4 regions of the Parafrankia sp. FMc2 genome follow, and region 4 is predicted to be linked to each of the others. Evidence: riboswitches for the same ligand, from Rfam matches in the RefSeq annotation. Region 4 holds a riboswitch; each other region holds the start of a gene.
What was found. Region 4 has a riboswitch for cyclic di-AMP ahead of AB1460_RS30895 (transglycosylase family protein). Riboswitches for the same ligand answer to the same signal wherever they lie in the genome.

Region 1: another riboswitch for cyclic di-AMP. It lies ahead of AB1460_RS17245 (transglycosylase family protein); the one in region 4 lies ahead of AB1460_RS30895 (transglycosylase family protein).
Region 2: another riboswitch for cyclic di-AMP. It lies ahead of AB1460_RS35395 (transglycosylase family protein); the one in region 4 lies ahead of AB1460_RS30895 (transglycosylase family protein).
Region 3: another riboswitch for cyclic di-AMP. It lies ahead of AB1460_RS29415 (peptidoglycan-binding protein); the one in region 4 lies ahead of AB1460_RS30895 (transglycosylase family protein).

Annotation. Positions count from the first base shown of each region.
Region 1 is NZ_JBFLUG010000044.1:49,059-52,247, forward strand. Features, by position in the region: gene AB1460_RS17245 (transglycosylase family protein) at 1,236-1,919, opposite strand; cyclic di-AMP (ydaO/yuaA leader) riboswitch at 1,925-2,173, opposite strand.
Region 2 is NZ_JBFLUG010000252.1:1,234-4,422, reverse strand. Features, by position in the region: partial or broken gene AB1460_RS35400 (serine/threonine-protein kinase) at 1-755, opposite strand, end outside; gene AB1460_RS35395 (transglycosylase family protein) at 1,054-1,431, opposite strand; cyclic di-AMP (ydaO/yuaA leader) riboswitch at 1,445-1,647, opposite strand; gene AB1460_RS35390 (hypothetical protein) at 2,047-2,940, opposite strand; gene AB1460_RS35385 (hypothetical protein) at 2,986-3,189, opposite strand, start outside.
Region 3 is NZ_JBFLUG010000133.1:11,442-14,630, forward strand. Features, by position in the region: gene mce (methylmalonyl-CoA epimerase) at 1-194, opposite strand, end outside; gene AB1460_RS29415 (peptidoglycan-binding protein) at 490-1,263, opposite strand; cyclic di-AMP (ydaO/yuaA leader) riboswitch at 1,535-1,730, opposite strand; gene glyA (serine hydroxymethyltransferase) at 2,256-3,189, opposite strand, start outside.
Region 4 is NZ_JBFLUG010000153.1:11,595-14,783, reverse strand. Features, by position in the region: gene AB1460_RS30905 (GNAT family N-acetyltransferase) at 1-55, opposite strand, end outside; gene AB1460_RS30900 (hypothetical protein) at 99-875, opposite strand; gene AB1460_RS30895 (transglycosylase family protein) at 1,388-1,765, opposite strand; cyclic di-AMP (ydaO/yuaA leader) riboswitch at 1,779-1,981, opposite strand; gene AB1460_RS30890 (helix-turn-helix transcriptional regulator) at 2,488-3,189, opposite strand, start outside.

The DNA of each region.
Region 1 (3,189 bases), on a different contig from region 4:
GAGCCCGTCTCCTCGGACGGGCGCGTTCCGGTGCGCTGTACCTGTGGCGGTGGCTTAACCCCTAGGACGCGTGGTGCGCGTCCGGATGTGGGTCCCCCGCTCCTGCCCTTGTATCGTCCGCTCTCGTTCCGGCCGGGTGGACGGGGGCAGGACTCGGCGTCCGTCCACGCGACCTCGCCCCGGGGGAGGCGAGTGGGCGGAACTGTAGCGAGATCTCCCTGGGCGGCGCAAATCCGGGTGGTTGTGAGGTATCAGGAAGGACCACATGAGAGCCACCCGAAGGGGTTGTTTTCCCCTACAGAAGGATGAGGCGGTCATCACGCCTGATCCCGACAACGTTACCGCTGCCGCGACGGGCGTCGCGCGGCGGGTCCCGTCTGGCGCGGACCGGCCGGATGCGGTCGTTGTGGATGTCCCGTCGAGGTGGGCGTGAAGCCGTCGAGCTGGGCGTGAACTCGGCGGGCTGGTCGGGACGGCGGCGGGCTGGTGCCGGGGTGGTCGTGAAGGAGATGTGAGCGCCCGGGGGCACGGGGCGGGGCTGTCGGGGGATCGCGCCGAGCCACGCTCGCCCGCCGGGGTCACCGGCGTGTGGCGGCGTCGGTCTGGCCAGGACCGGTGCTGTTGGCGTGGCTCGGCACGGCGACGGGCTGGGCGGCGGCGGTCGTGGAGAAGGACCGCGGGGGGAACCGCCGCATCGTTGTGACCGGTACCCATGGCCCGAGATGGTGGTAAGGCCCCCGCCACCGTACTGATCTTGCTGTGGCGGGAGCCGCCCGGTGCTGCGACACACGGATCGTTGGGGCGGTCCGCGTCGCGTTCCGCCGCCTGCGGCGGGGTCAACGCCGGGCGGTCGGTCCGTCGCACATCAGGGGAGACCGGTCAGCGGCCGCGTGGTGACGGGGCGGCTGCGATTGGCAGGTGCGAGTGCGCTTGCATCCAGGGCTCTCGGGCTGCGCGGAACGGGGTCTGTCCGGACCGGAGCGGGGAAGTCGGCGCGTGGGCTCGGCCTGAGGCAGGCCGGCGGGGAAGGCGCCGGGCCCGGAGGTGATCTGTGCTCGCACGGGATGCGCGTTGTCCAGCCTGGTTCCCCGGTCGGTTGGCAGAGCCTGGCGGGAGAACTGGCGGCCTTCGCGGAAGGGCGCAACGTGTCCGGCGGCAGTCAGCCAGCGCGCCGTGTTCGCCGGTAGGCGGGCGCGGGCAGGTGACCGGGCGGTCCGCTGCGTGGGATGGGGGCGTCAGCCGAAGGTGGCCGCCCAGGTCTGCGGCCCAAGGATCCCGTCGGCGATCAGGCCACGTGCCGCCTGGAAGTCACGCGCTGCGGCCGCGGACAGAGGCCCGTAACAACCGTCAACCGTCAGTGGGTATCCGAGCGAGTTCATCTTGCTCTGCCAGGTCCTGACCTCGTCGCTGACCTGGTTGTGAACGGACGGGGCGTAGTCGCGCCCCAGAGTCGGCAGGCCCGCGGTGGCGGGTTGTGCGACCAGGGATGTGCGCTCCGCCGCGCGGGAGGCCTGACTGCCCGCGCCTGACGACGAGGAACCGGGGAGAAGCTGGCTGCCACTCATTCCGCTGCCGCAGACCGGCCACTGGCCGAACCCGGAGCGGAGCGCGAGCTTCAGGGCTGCCTCGTCCTGCACGGCGGGCGGAGCCGTGTGTGGGAGCCCCGAGTACCCGAGGCTGCGCCAGGTGTTGGGGGAGAACTGGTAAGCGCCATAGTAGCCGTTACCGGTGTTCGTCGTGTAGTTGCCACCGGACTCGCATTGCCGCAGACCTTCCCAGGTCGTCGCGGCGCTCGCCGGTTGGCTGATGGCGATTGTGCCTCCGACCGCCGCTACAAGGGCGGTTACGGGGACGAAGGTGCGGGCCCGGCTGCGGGTACTGCTGCGGCGTTGTCGGCCACTGGTACGTGCGTCGGACATGCGTGAGTTTTCCTTCCCCACGCCTGCGAGGTGAGCTGTCGGGTTCGGGCAGGGAACAAGCCCGGCCGCGTGCCAGGAACTCCGGAAATCCTGTGCCTTCGGCAGCGAGGAAGAATTTTCTTCATCGGTGTCGTCGGCCTCGCGGCTTCACCCCAAGGACGCCTGACTTCGGCGCCCGGGATTTGGTTCCCCCGCTCCTGCCATCGGGTTTCTGTTTCCGGCGGATGGGGGCAGGGATTCGGCGTGCCACCCGTCGGGTGCCCGGCCTGTCTCCGGGCACGGCGAAGACCATAACCACGCTGTCCGGCCCGGCGACAAGCATTGAATGCCCTACGTGAAGAAGAGCACACCGCGGCGAGCCTCCTTGAGGTTCGTCGGGGCCGCTGGTATCGCGCGCGCAGGCGCGCTCATTAACTTGGCTGGCGCTCCGGGACGGGCGATTAGAGACGGCTGATCACGCTCGCGAAAGATCGCGGGCAATGCCTGCGCTGTGGTCAATCGACCGGAATATGCGCCGACGCTATCCGGCCGGCGTCGCGCTGTCAGCAGCGAGTCAAAGAATTCATATCGTCGTGCTGATGGGACCTCGCGTGCCGCGTGGTGTGAGATACGCAACTGTAACTATGTGTTAACTCAAGTGTATCTTGCGTTGCCATGCCCGGAGTGCTGGGGGGTCTTCCGGGTGCGTCGAGTGACGCTTCCGTTGCGGCCTTGTGGATCTTGCGGGGCATCTGTGCGGGCCTGCGAAGTCATGCGACCTCGACCCACTTGGTGCCTCTCTGTGTCTCTTTGGTCTCGGAGGGTCGTACCGGGACGGATGGGATCCGCGGTATGACCACTCAGGAGTCCAGACACGGCGGGACTACTTCTGGAGAAGAGGACACGGTGCGGCCACAGCCCGTTCGCGGGGGCTGCGGCGCAGGCGCCCGGTGCCCGGTGCACGGCCGCCGGCTCGGTGCTGGTCCGGCCACTCGAGGCCGGTCCGGCCAGAACGAGGCCCGCGAGCGCCAGGCGCGCGGACGGGCGGGCTGCTGTGCCCTTGATGGTGTCCTGGGCGGTTATGCCGAGGGGTGGTGCGCCTGAGCGGCGCATGATCTTCCTGGGATGCCGCCGGGTGGACCGGCTGTCCGCTCCTCCACCCCGGTGGACAGGGCGGTGCACCCCGGCGGACAGGGCGGTGCGGATGGTCATCGGTGCGCGGCATCGCCGGGCGGGTGTGTCGTCACACGGCTCGGGTGACCGGTCCGGGCGGCGGACAACCGGCCGCCCG
Region 2 (3,189 bases), on a different contig from region 4:
ACGGCGACATCCGCGCCGAACGGCAGTTCTCCGGTGGCCGCGTAGTAGGCGGTTGCACCGAGGGAGAAGACGTCCCCGGCACTGTCCACGGCCTTCCCGCGGATCTGCTCGGGCGCCATGAAGGCGGGCGTGCCGACCGGTTCACCGGTTCTGGTCAGCGGAACCGAGGAGGCCTCGACGGCGCGCGAGATACCGAAGTCGATGACGCGGGGGCCGTCGGCGGCGAGGATGACGTTCCCCGGTTTCAGGTCCCGGTGGATCACGCCGACGACATGGATGGACGCCAGCGCCTCGGCGACTCCGGCGACGAGTACCAGGACGCTCTCCGCCGGCAGCGCGCCCTGCCGGGCGACAGCCACGGCCAGCGAGGGCGCCGCGACATAGGCAGTCGCCATCCAGGGGCGCGGGGCGTGCGCGTCGCAGTCGACGACCGGGGCCGTGTACAGACCCTGGACGCGTTGCGCGATCGCCACTTCCTTCTCGAAACGACGCCGGAACTCCGGGTCGGAGGCGTACTCCGGCCGGGCGACCTTGAACGCGACCGGCCGCCCGCCCGGGGTGTAGGACAGGTACACCGCGCCCATGCCGCCCGCACCGATCCGGGCCCGAAGACGATAACCGCTGATCTCACGCGGATCCTCTGGCGTGAGGGGGGCGAACACGGCTTCCAGGCCCGGGCCACCAGGCGTTCCAGGCGTTCCAGGGATGCCGGGGGTGCCGGGGGGTACAGGGGTGCCAGCCGGCGTCCCGCTCATCGTCTCCCTCAGGGTCGGGATCAGCGCAGATGCCCGGGCAGCTCGCGTGACAGCCCCCGACATCGGTCATTCAGCCCAAGCCGTGACCAACCCTGACTATATGCATCATTGCGCGCACAGGCCGCGAGGACCGTGCCCGACGCGTGGGCGGGACCCGTCCGGAGCCGCGCCAGGCACGCAGCACACGTTTGGCGAGCCCTCCCCCCGCCCCCGGGTCTGTCAGACCCGCCGGAACGCCGGTGTGCCCGGACGTCCACGGACGTCCGGGCACACCGGTTCGTTAGGGGGACCGCCGGGCTCAGACCTTGTGGCCCCAGCAGCCCTGCGAGCTGTACCACGGGCTGGTGCCCTGCTGGGCGTAGAGGATGTGCGCGCGCTTCCACTGCTCGGCTACGCTGGCGTGCTGCGGCAGGCCCTTCCCGCCGACGGAGTGCCAGGTGCTCGGGAGGAACTGGAACAGCCCGCCCGCACCGATCGAGTTGACCACACGGGGGTTGCCCCCGGACTCACAGGGAACGACGGCGCTCAGGAAGTGATGCGCGTTCGGCCGGGCGGCGGCACTGGCCGGCTGGGACATCGCGATTCCGCCACCGATCGTCGCGGCCAGCACCGGTGCGACCAGCAGAGCGCGGCCACGGCGGATCGAACGACGGCTCTTACGGGCACCCGAAGTCATAACGGACAAAATGAATGTCCTTCCCCACGCCTACGAAGTTAGCTGTCGGGTTCGGGCTGGGAATCGCCCGGCCGCACAAACATATCCGCGCCACAAAGCGCTGACGGCTTCACCCCAAGGACGTCCAGAAAGAACGCCCGGGAACACTTGGGTCCCCCGCTCCCACCCTCAGATCCGTTGTGCGCCGGGCGGGGCGGGATTCGGCGTGCCACCCGGCGTGTACTCCCCAGGTCGGAAGCACGGCAACGACGTTACACGCCACCGGCAAACATTCTCCAAGCGATTGTGACGGCCATCACATCCCGACGACGGGGGTTGAAATCACCTGTGTACGGTGCAGCCGCCGTCGAGACGTCCGATATGTGCCACCACCATTCGACCGGCGTCATTCTCCCGTCACCTTGGGCCGACCAGCGCAGTGCGTAAGGCGCATCGTCGACCCGGCTCCGCGACGACTTTTCTCGCCCCTGGACCACGGATGATGCCCGGAAGGGCGGCGTATCGATCGGAAGAATCCCGGGTGAACAGCCCGGAAGGTGAGAGACAGCGCGATCCGTCGAGACGATGACAAGCATACGAAATCGGACACACTGGCTGGCAGTCCGAATCCGCGGGTCAGGCCCGGCTCCCGACGCTCGACGATGAAGGAGCGTTCAGCCGATCGGAAGGCCCGAGGGCCTGAACCGCGGGCCCGCCCTCGCGCGGCCTGCCCTCGACGCTGCGTGGCTGCTGCCTGCGCAGTTTCTCGGAGATCTGATCGGCGATCTGCCCCAGGCGGCCCCGGGGCTCCGTGGCACCGCCGGGACTCGTGTGCGTGACGGCCACCTCGACCCGGCCCACCAGGAAGTGGAGCGCTTCGATCGTCCTCTCCACCGTGACTCCGCCAGATCTCAGCTTCGCGGACAGCTGCAGGTGGAAGGTCGCGCCGGCCGGCGGTGGCAGCGTCTTCGCCTCGATCAGGTCGTACTCGACCCGGCCCCCGGTATAAGCCTCGGCGACCTTCATCTGCACCTCGCCCGAGCACTCGGCGAACCGCGGGTTCCCCATCAGTGTCAGGTCCCGGGCCAGCTGCTCATCCGACACGATGGTCGCCGTGGACGTGATCGTCACTCGCGGGTCCGAGCCGTTGACGAAGGTGAGTCCGTCGCTGGTGGAGTCGAACTCGTTCCGGACGTCTCCCGCCGGCACCCCGAGGCATTCCGCGGCAGCAGTGAGATACCCGTCCATCTCGACCTCGGGGGCCTCGGCCGGCACGCCCCTGAAACCGGCGGTGGCGGGGCCGGCGGTGAGCACGTAGTCGTCAGGCCAGAGACCGAGTTCCTGTCCGGCCGGCGGCGGGGTTCCGGACGATGCCGACGCGGCAGCCGTCGGAGTGGAGCCCGCCGCAGACGAGGCGTCGCCCCCGCCGCAGGCTGACAGCGCCACGACGGCAACCATCGCCATGGCCATAAGCCCGCCATGGCGCCGCGCCGCGCCGGGGCGCCGGCCGTCCGCCGCTGACATCACCACGTTGGTCACCTTCGACGATCCGCGACGCTGATCGGGGCGAGGAGCTCAGGAATGCAGGGGCCCGAAGGCACCGATCACAGGCCCGCCCTCCGTCGGCCGACCGGCGATGGAACGCGGCTGCTGGTTTCGCAGCTTCGTCGAGATCTGGTCGGCGATCTGCCGGAGACGTTCCGGCTGGGGTTCCTCCCCGCTGGTTGTATAGCCGACCATCACCTCGACCTGACCTTCGACGAAGAAGAGCAGATCCAT
Region 3 (3,189 bases), on a different contig from region 4:
CGGATCGGCTCGAGCAGCTGGACGTAGGATCCCCCGGTCTCGCCCTTGTGGACCAGGAGCATCGCCTCGCGGACGCCCTGCGCCTCGTTGGTCTCCTGATGCGCGACCTTCAGGCCGAACGCCGCCTCGTAACGAGGGATGGCCTCCTCGAGCGAGGCCACGGCAATTCCGACATGGTCGATCCTGGTCAGCACAACAAACGCTCCTGCATCGTGGGACGGTCGGCCCGGAGCCTCGTCCGGCTCGGGACCTGGACCTGGGCGACGTCCGGTCCCAGGTCCAGCCTTCGAGACTGCCTGGTGGGAGCCCGACGGTCCACCGAAGTGTCGGGCGTGCCACACCACAGGTGCTGGAAGCGTGACCGCGCGTGACGCAGCTCACCCCGTGAACGGGACCGTCCCCGCCACGGTCCCGCGCGGCCGTGATGGCCGGCGGAGGTCGTGACGGGGACGGGTCCCGCGATGCGGGGGGCCGAGAATCAGCCGAGGATCAGCGGAAGAGCTTGGCGTGGGTGGCCGGTCCGACCACGCCGTCCGGCACCAGGCCGTTCTTCGTCTGGAAGTCGATCACCATGTGGTTGGTCTGCGGGCCGAACCGGCCGTCGATGGTGATCGGGTAGCCGAGGGTCTGCAGCTTCTGCTGGACGAGCGCGACATCCCAGCGCACGCCGGTGACGCCCAGGCGCATGTAGCCGCCGCCGCCCGTCCAGGGGGAGGTGGAGCTGCCGCCGCCGGTGGCACTGGAGGTGGTCGAGACCGTGGTGGTGCGTCCGCTGCCGACCGCGGCGGCCGCCGCGGCACCACGGGACAGGAACCTGTTGTGCCAGCCGTTGTTGTAGGCGCTCCAGGCCCGGATGCCCTGCATGTCACACACGCGCTTGGCTGCCCAGGCGTTGACGTTCGGGTCGTACAGGTTGCGGCTGCCGACCCAGCTGCTGTGGGCACGCAGGTTGATCTGCCACAGGCCGCGGGAGTCCTCGCCGACGGTGGCATGGGCGGTGGTGTTGCCGGCCGACTCGGCGAGGGCGACGGCCACCCAGGTGCTGAGCGGGATGCCGCGGCAGGAGGGGAGGCCGGCGTTCTGCGCCGCCTGCGCGATGGACACGTCCGAGATGGTGGCCGCGCTGGCCGGGCTGGCGGTGAGGAACAGTCCCGCGGAAGCGCCGATGACGCTTGCCGCCGCTACCGCCGCGGAACGGCCGCGGCCAGGGGAACGGCCGTTGCTGGGCTTGGACCTGGGCATGCGGTGTTTGCCGATCGACATCTGAATGACTCGTTTCTACGTTGAAGAGCAGCCGGGATCCGGCGGCCTAGGGCGCAGATGATCCGTGTACGGATCAAAAAATGGCAACGAAAGGTCGCCACGAACAGCGCAGGATTCGGCGCGCGTTTGTGGGAACGATGTGAAGAACTTTCGGGCCCGCGCTGGGCCTAGCTTCCAGGAATCAACCCCGAGGGGCGGGCACCAGGTGGCCGCCGCAATGTTCCGGGGGACGAGGGGAAGCCCCGGCTGCAGTTCCATGCATACGCATACGAAGATCCTTCCCGTACGCCTGCGGGGTTAGCTGTCGGGTTCGGGCCGGGAAGCCCGGTCAGGCGCACGACGCGCGCCGACTTCACCCCGAGGGCGGCCACCGCGGCGGCCGCCCGGAGGAACGTGGTTCCCCCGCTTCTGCCCTGGTGATCTCGGAGGGACGACGGGCCAAGGGCAGAACTCGGCGTACGGCCCGTCGCTTGCTAAGGAGCCAGCACACCGTAACGAACTACTAAGGGTAGTCGCAAGTACTAAATTCCCACCAATTACGACGCATGGCAGTCACGTTGCGTGCTCTAGGTTCTGTGACATCTACCCTGTGTCATGACGAAGGCGGTCGGATCCGCTGCGTGGGGACGATGTGGCGAGCGTGGCGGATCAGGCGGCCTCCCGCACCGCCCGCAGGCCGGCAAGGAGCGGGGGAGGGTCGGGGGCGCGACAGGACGTGACCCGGCCAGCATCGGCGAGAGGCGAGAGGCGGGAGGCGGGAGGCGGGGGCGGCCCGGCGAACCCGTCGGCCCGGTGAGGCCGCAGGCCCGGGTGCCCGTCCGGGCAGGCCAGTCCGGGCAGGCCACGGCCCGGGCGCGCGACGCACGCCCGGGCCGGGACGGATCGGAAACGAGTCGGACGGTCCGGGCACGGTGCGCCGCCCGGGCCGCCGGTCGGAAGATCAGCGGGAGATCAGGACAGGGGCCGGACGGGAGATCGGGAGGAGGACCGGATCAGACCCAGCCGGACATCGGGTACGCCGACATCAGGTCGCGCACCTCGCCGGAGATGCGGGCGAGGGTGGCCTCGTCCTCGTCACCCGCTGCCTTCACCGCCTCGTCGATCCAGGCGGCCAGCGCCGGCATCTGCTCCGGCTGCAGGCCACGCGTGGTGACAGCGGCCGTTCCCAGCCGCACGCCCGACGGGTCGAAGGGCTTGCGCGGGTCGAACGGGACGGTGTTGTAGTTGAGCTCGATACCGGCGCGGTCAAGCGCCTTCGCCGCGGGCTTTCCGGCAACGCCACGGCTGGTCAGATCAATGAGGATGAGGTGGTTGTCGGTGCCACCCGTGATGAGGTCGAAACCGCGGCTGGAAAGCGCCTCGGCGAGCGCCTTCGCGTTCGCGACGACACGGTGCGCGTACTCCCGGAAATCCGGGGTGGCGGCTTCCCGCAGGGCGACCGCGATGGCTGCGGTGGTGTGGTTGTGCGGACCGCCCTGAAGGCCGGGGAAAACGGCCTTGTCGATGGCCGTGGAATGCGTTCCGTCGGTGAGGATCATCGCGCCGCGCGGGCCGCGCAGCGTCTTGTGGGTGGTCGTGGTGATGACCGGGGCGTGCCCCACCGGCGACGGGTGGGCGCCGCCGGCGATCAGGCCCGCGATGTGGGAGATGTCGGCGACGAGGACCGCGTCGATCTCACGTGCGATCGCCGCGAAGCCGGGGAAGTCGATGGTGCGGGGGATGGCCGTGCCGCCACAGAAGATCACCTTGGGACGGTGCTCCAGGGCGAGGTCGCGGACCTCGTCGAGGTCGACGCGGCCGGTGTCGCGGCGCACGCCGTAGCGGATCCCCTTGAACCAGCGGCCGGTGGCCGACACCGACCAGCCGTGGGTCAGGTGGCCGCCCGAAGGCAGGCCCATGCCCAGCACCGCGTCGCCCGGCTGCAGG
Region 4 (3,189 bases):
GGAAATCGGATTCCGCCAGCCGTCGGAACCGGATCGGGGAGGCAGGATCGTTCACCCGTCCAGTCTGCCGTGGCACGGTGTTCAGGACCGGCTGCCGGCTACCGGTTACGCAGCTTCTCCGAGATCTGGTCCGCGATCTGCTGGAGGCGTTCCCGCGGCGCCGCCTGCTCCGTGTTCACGTAGTTGACGGTCACCTCGACGTTCCCCTCCAGGAAGATGAGGCTGTCCATGGAGAGGACCAGTGCATCCGCCGTGTCGCCGAGCTTCATGACCGCCCGGATGTAGGCGAGCGCGCCAGTGGGCGCGGGCTGCTCCTCGACCGAGATGATCTCGATGCCGCTGTCCGCGGGCTCGCCTTCCGCCGGTTGCTCGTAGAAGCTGCCGAGGCACTCCAGAAGCCGCGGGTTCTTCAGCAGCTCCCGGTCCCGGACGACCTGTTCGTCGGAGACGATCTCCACCAGGGAGTCGATCGACGAGATCTCGTCGGGGCTGTTGAAGGTGGGTCCAACGGCACTGGCCTGCGGCTCGTCGCCGGGCGCCGGGGCCGGCAGACCCAGGCACCCGGCGACGATGGAGTACAGATCGGTCTGTTCCTCGGGATCGGCGGGCTCCTCGGCGGAGGCCGCGAACCCGGCAGTGGCGGGGCCCTCGGTCAGCACGAAGTCCGCGGGCGACAGGTCGGTGTTCTCCGCGGGCGAGGACGACGTCGGCACCGCGGACGGCGCAGTCGTCCGCGGGGCGGGGTTGGCCGACGACGCCGCGTCGTCACCTCCGCAGGCGGACACGGCGAAGGCCGTCGCCACCGCGACGAGGCCGCCGCGCCACGACGCCGTCGACCAGCCGCGCCGCCGGTCCCCGGCCCCCCGCGGGGCCACCCGACCGCGCGTCGAGCCAGCCGCCTGCCTGCCCCGGCCATGCATAGTCCGAACACCCACGCCCATCAGGCCATCACTCCATGCCGACTGAACTGTTCCGTACATGAATCTTCCGCACGCAAGGTATCGGTCGTTTTCGTTCGATACCAGGACGGAAGGGCTGGACGAAACTTAGCAGACACTCGTCTCAAAGTGCGCCTACTGCGGGCGCGAGAGAATTCAGGTTCCCTGAATAGGGATAACAATCCAGGCGTGATCTCGCGTCGCATCAGCACCCCTGTTCCCGCAGCCGGGACGTCGGGAACGGGGAACCGGAAAGCATCGAAGCAGGCTCCCACCTGCGGACATGCCGGTGCGCCCGGACGTCTGTAGACGTCCGGGCGCACCGGTGGGACGACCCGAATCCGTAGTTCAGGCGGCGCCCCTGACGCCGGCCGTCGATTCAACAGCCGCACGCGTTGGGCACTGATTGTTCAGGTGGATCAGGTGGATCAGATGGATCTGTGCCGGACTCAGATCTTCGATCCCCAGCAGCTCTTGGAGGCGTACCACGGGCTGGTGCCCTGCTGCGCGTAGAGGATGTGCGCGCGCTTCCACTGCTCCGCCGCGCTGGCGTGCTGCGGCAGGCCCTGCCCACCGACCCCACGCCAGGTGCTCGGCAGGAACTGGAACAGCCCGCCCGCACCGATCTCGTTCACCACACCCGGGTTGCCCCCGGACTCACAGGGGACCACCGCGCTGAGGAAGCGGTGGGCATCCGGCCGCGCGGCAGCGCTGGCCGGCTGGGACATCGCGATTCCGCCACCGATCGTCGCGGCCAGCACCGGTGCGACCAGCAGAGCGCGGCCACGGCGGATCGAACGACGGCTCTTACGGGCACCCGAAGTCATAACGGACAAAATGAATGTCCTTCCCCACGCCTACGAAGTTAGCTGTCGGGTTCGGGCTGGGAATCGCCCGGCCGCACACACATATCCGCGCCACAAAGCGCTGACGGCTTCACCCCAAGGACGTCCAGAAAGAACGCCCGGGAACACTTGGGTCCCCCGCTCCCACCCTCAGATCCGTTGTGCGCCGGGCGGGGCGGGATTCGGCGTGCCACCCGGCGTGTACTCCCCAGGTCGGAAGCACGGCAACGACGTTACACGCCACCGGCAAACATTCTCCAAGCGATTGTGACGGCCATCACAATCGATGATGAGAGCTTGCATGAGGACGTTCCCCCGGCCGCCATCCCTCACCGACGCCCGATATTTCCGGACAGTGAGCGGTGACCGTGGCAGGGCACTCACCCTCCCAGCGGCACCTCGACACGACCCGCCGGCGATCGCGCCGGCTGCGTCACGAGATTCGGCCCCGATGGTCCGGAAAATTCTTCGCCGCTCGCGTGGCACCCGCCGCCGATTCGAGCAGAAAATTCTCGATTTTCGCTAGATAAAGGACAGGAGCGACATGAGGCGTTTTCATACAGTAGAAGCACGTTCGCGTTCCCGAGCAGGCGGACGCCAGAGCCATCCGAGTGGTCTCGGAATCCGGGGGGCCGCCTGCTCCACCCCGTGTCGGCCGACGTCATCCCGCGCCGCCGGTGTGGGCGAGGGCGAGGGCGTCAGGATCAGTGCTCGGAGAAGGTCTGGGTCCCCAGCACGGCGAGCATCTCCAACCGCTCACCCGTCCCGGTGCCTGGTTGCGGACGGAAGAGAACCAGCCGCTGGCCGGACGGCGGGCTGATCACGACGTCGCACTCCAGGTCGAGCCGGCCGACTTCGGGGTGCAGGATGACCTTGCGGGTGGTCCGCCGGACGGCCACCTCCTGACGGGCCCAGACGTCCCGGAACTCGGCGCTGGCCGCGGAGAGCTCGACGACCAGGGCACGCACCTCGTCGTCCAGGTGGCGCTGGCCGAGCGTGGCGCGCAGGTCGGCGACGTAGTCGCGGCCGAGCGTCTCGTGCTGTTCGGGCAGGTAGCGCGCCCGCAGCTGCGGGTCGGTGAACCAGCGCCACAGGAAGTTGCTCCGGCGGCCGGGCGCCTGGGCGATCGGTCCCAGCAGGGCGACGTTCAGCGGGTTCTGCGCCACGACGGTCGACAGGTCGTCGCAGATGTGCGCCGGCACCGACGGCGCCACCGCATCCAGCACGTACATGAGCCCGGCGTCGGCATAGCCGAACGACTCGTGCCGGGACGGCGGATGCTGGCCAGCCAGCAGGTAGATGTGGTCCCGCTCGTCCAGGGTCAGCCGAAGTGCCCGTGCGATCGCGCCGAGCATGGACGGCGACGGCCGCGGCCCGCGGGCCTGCTCGATCCGTTCGTAGTAGTC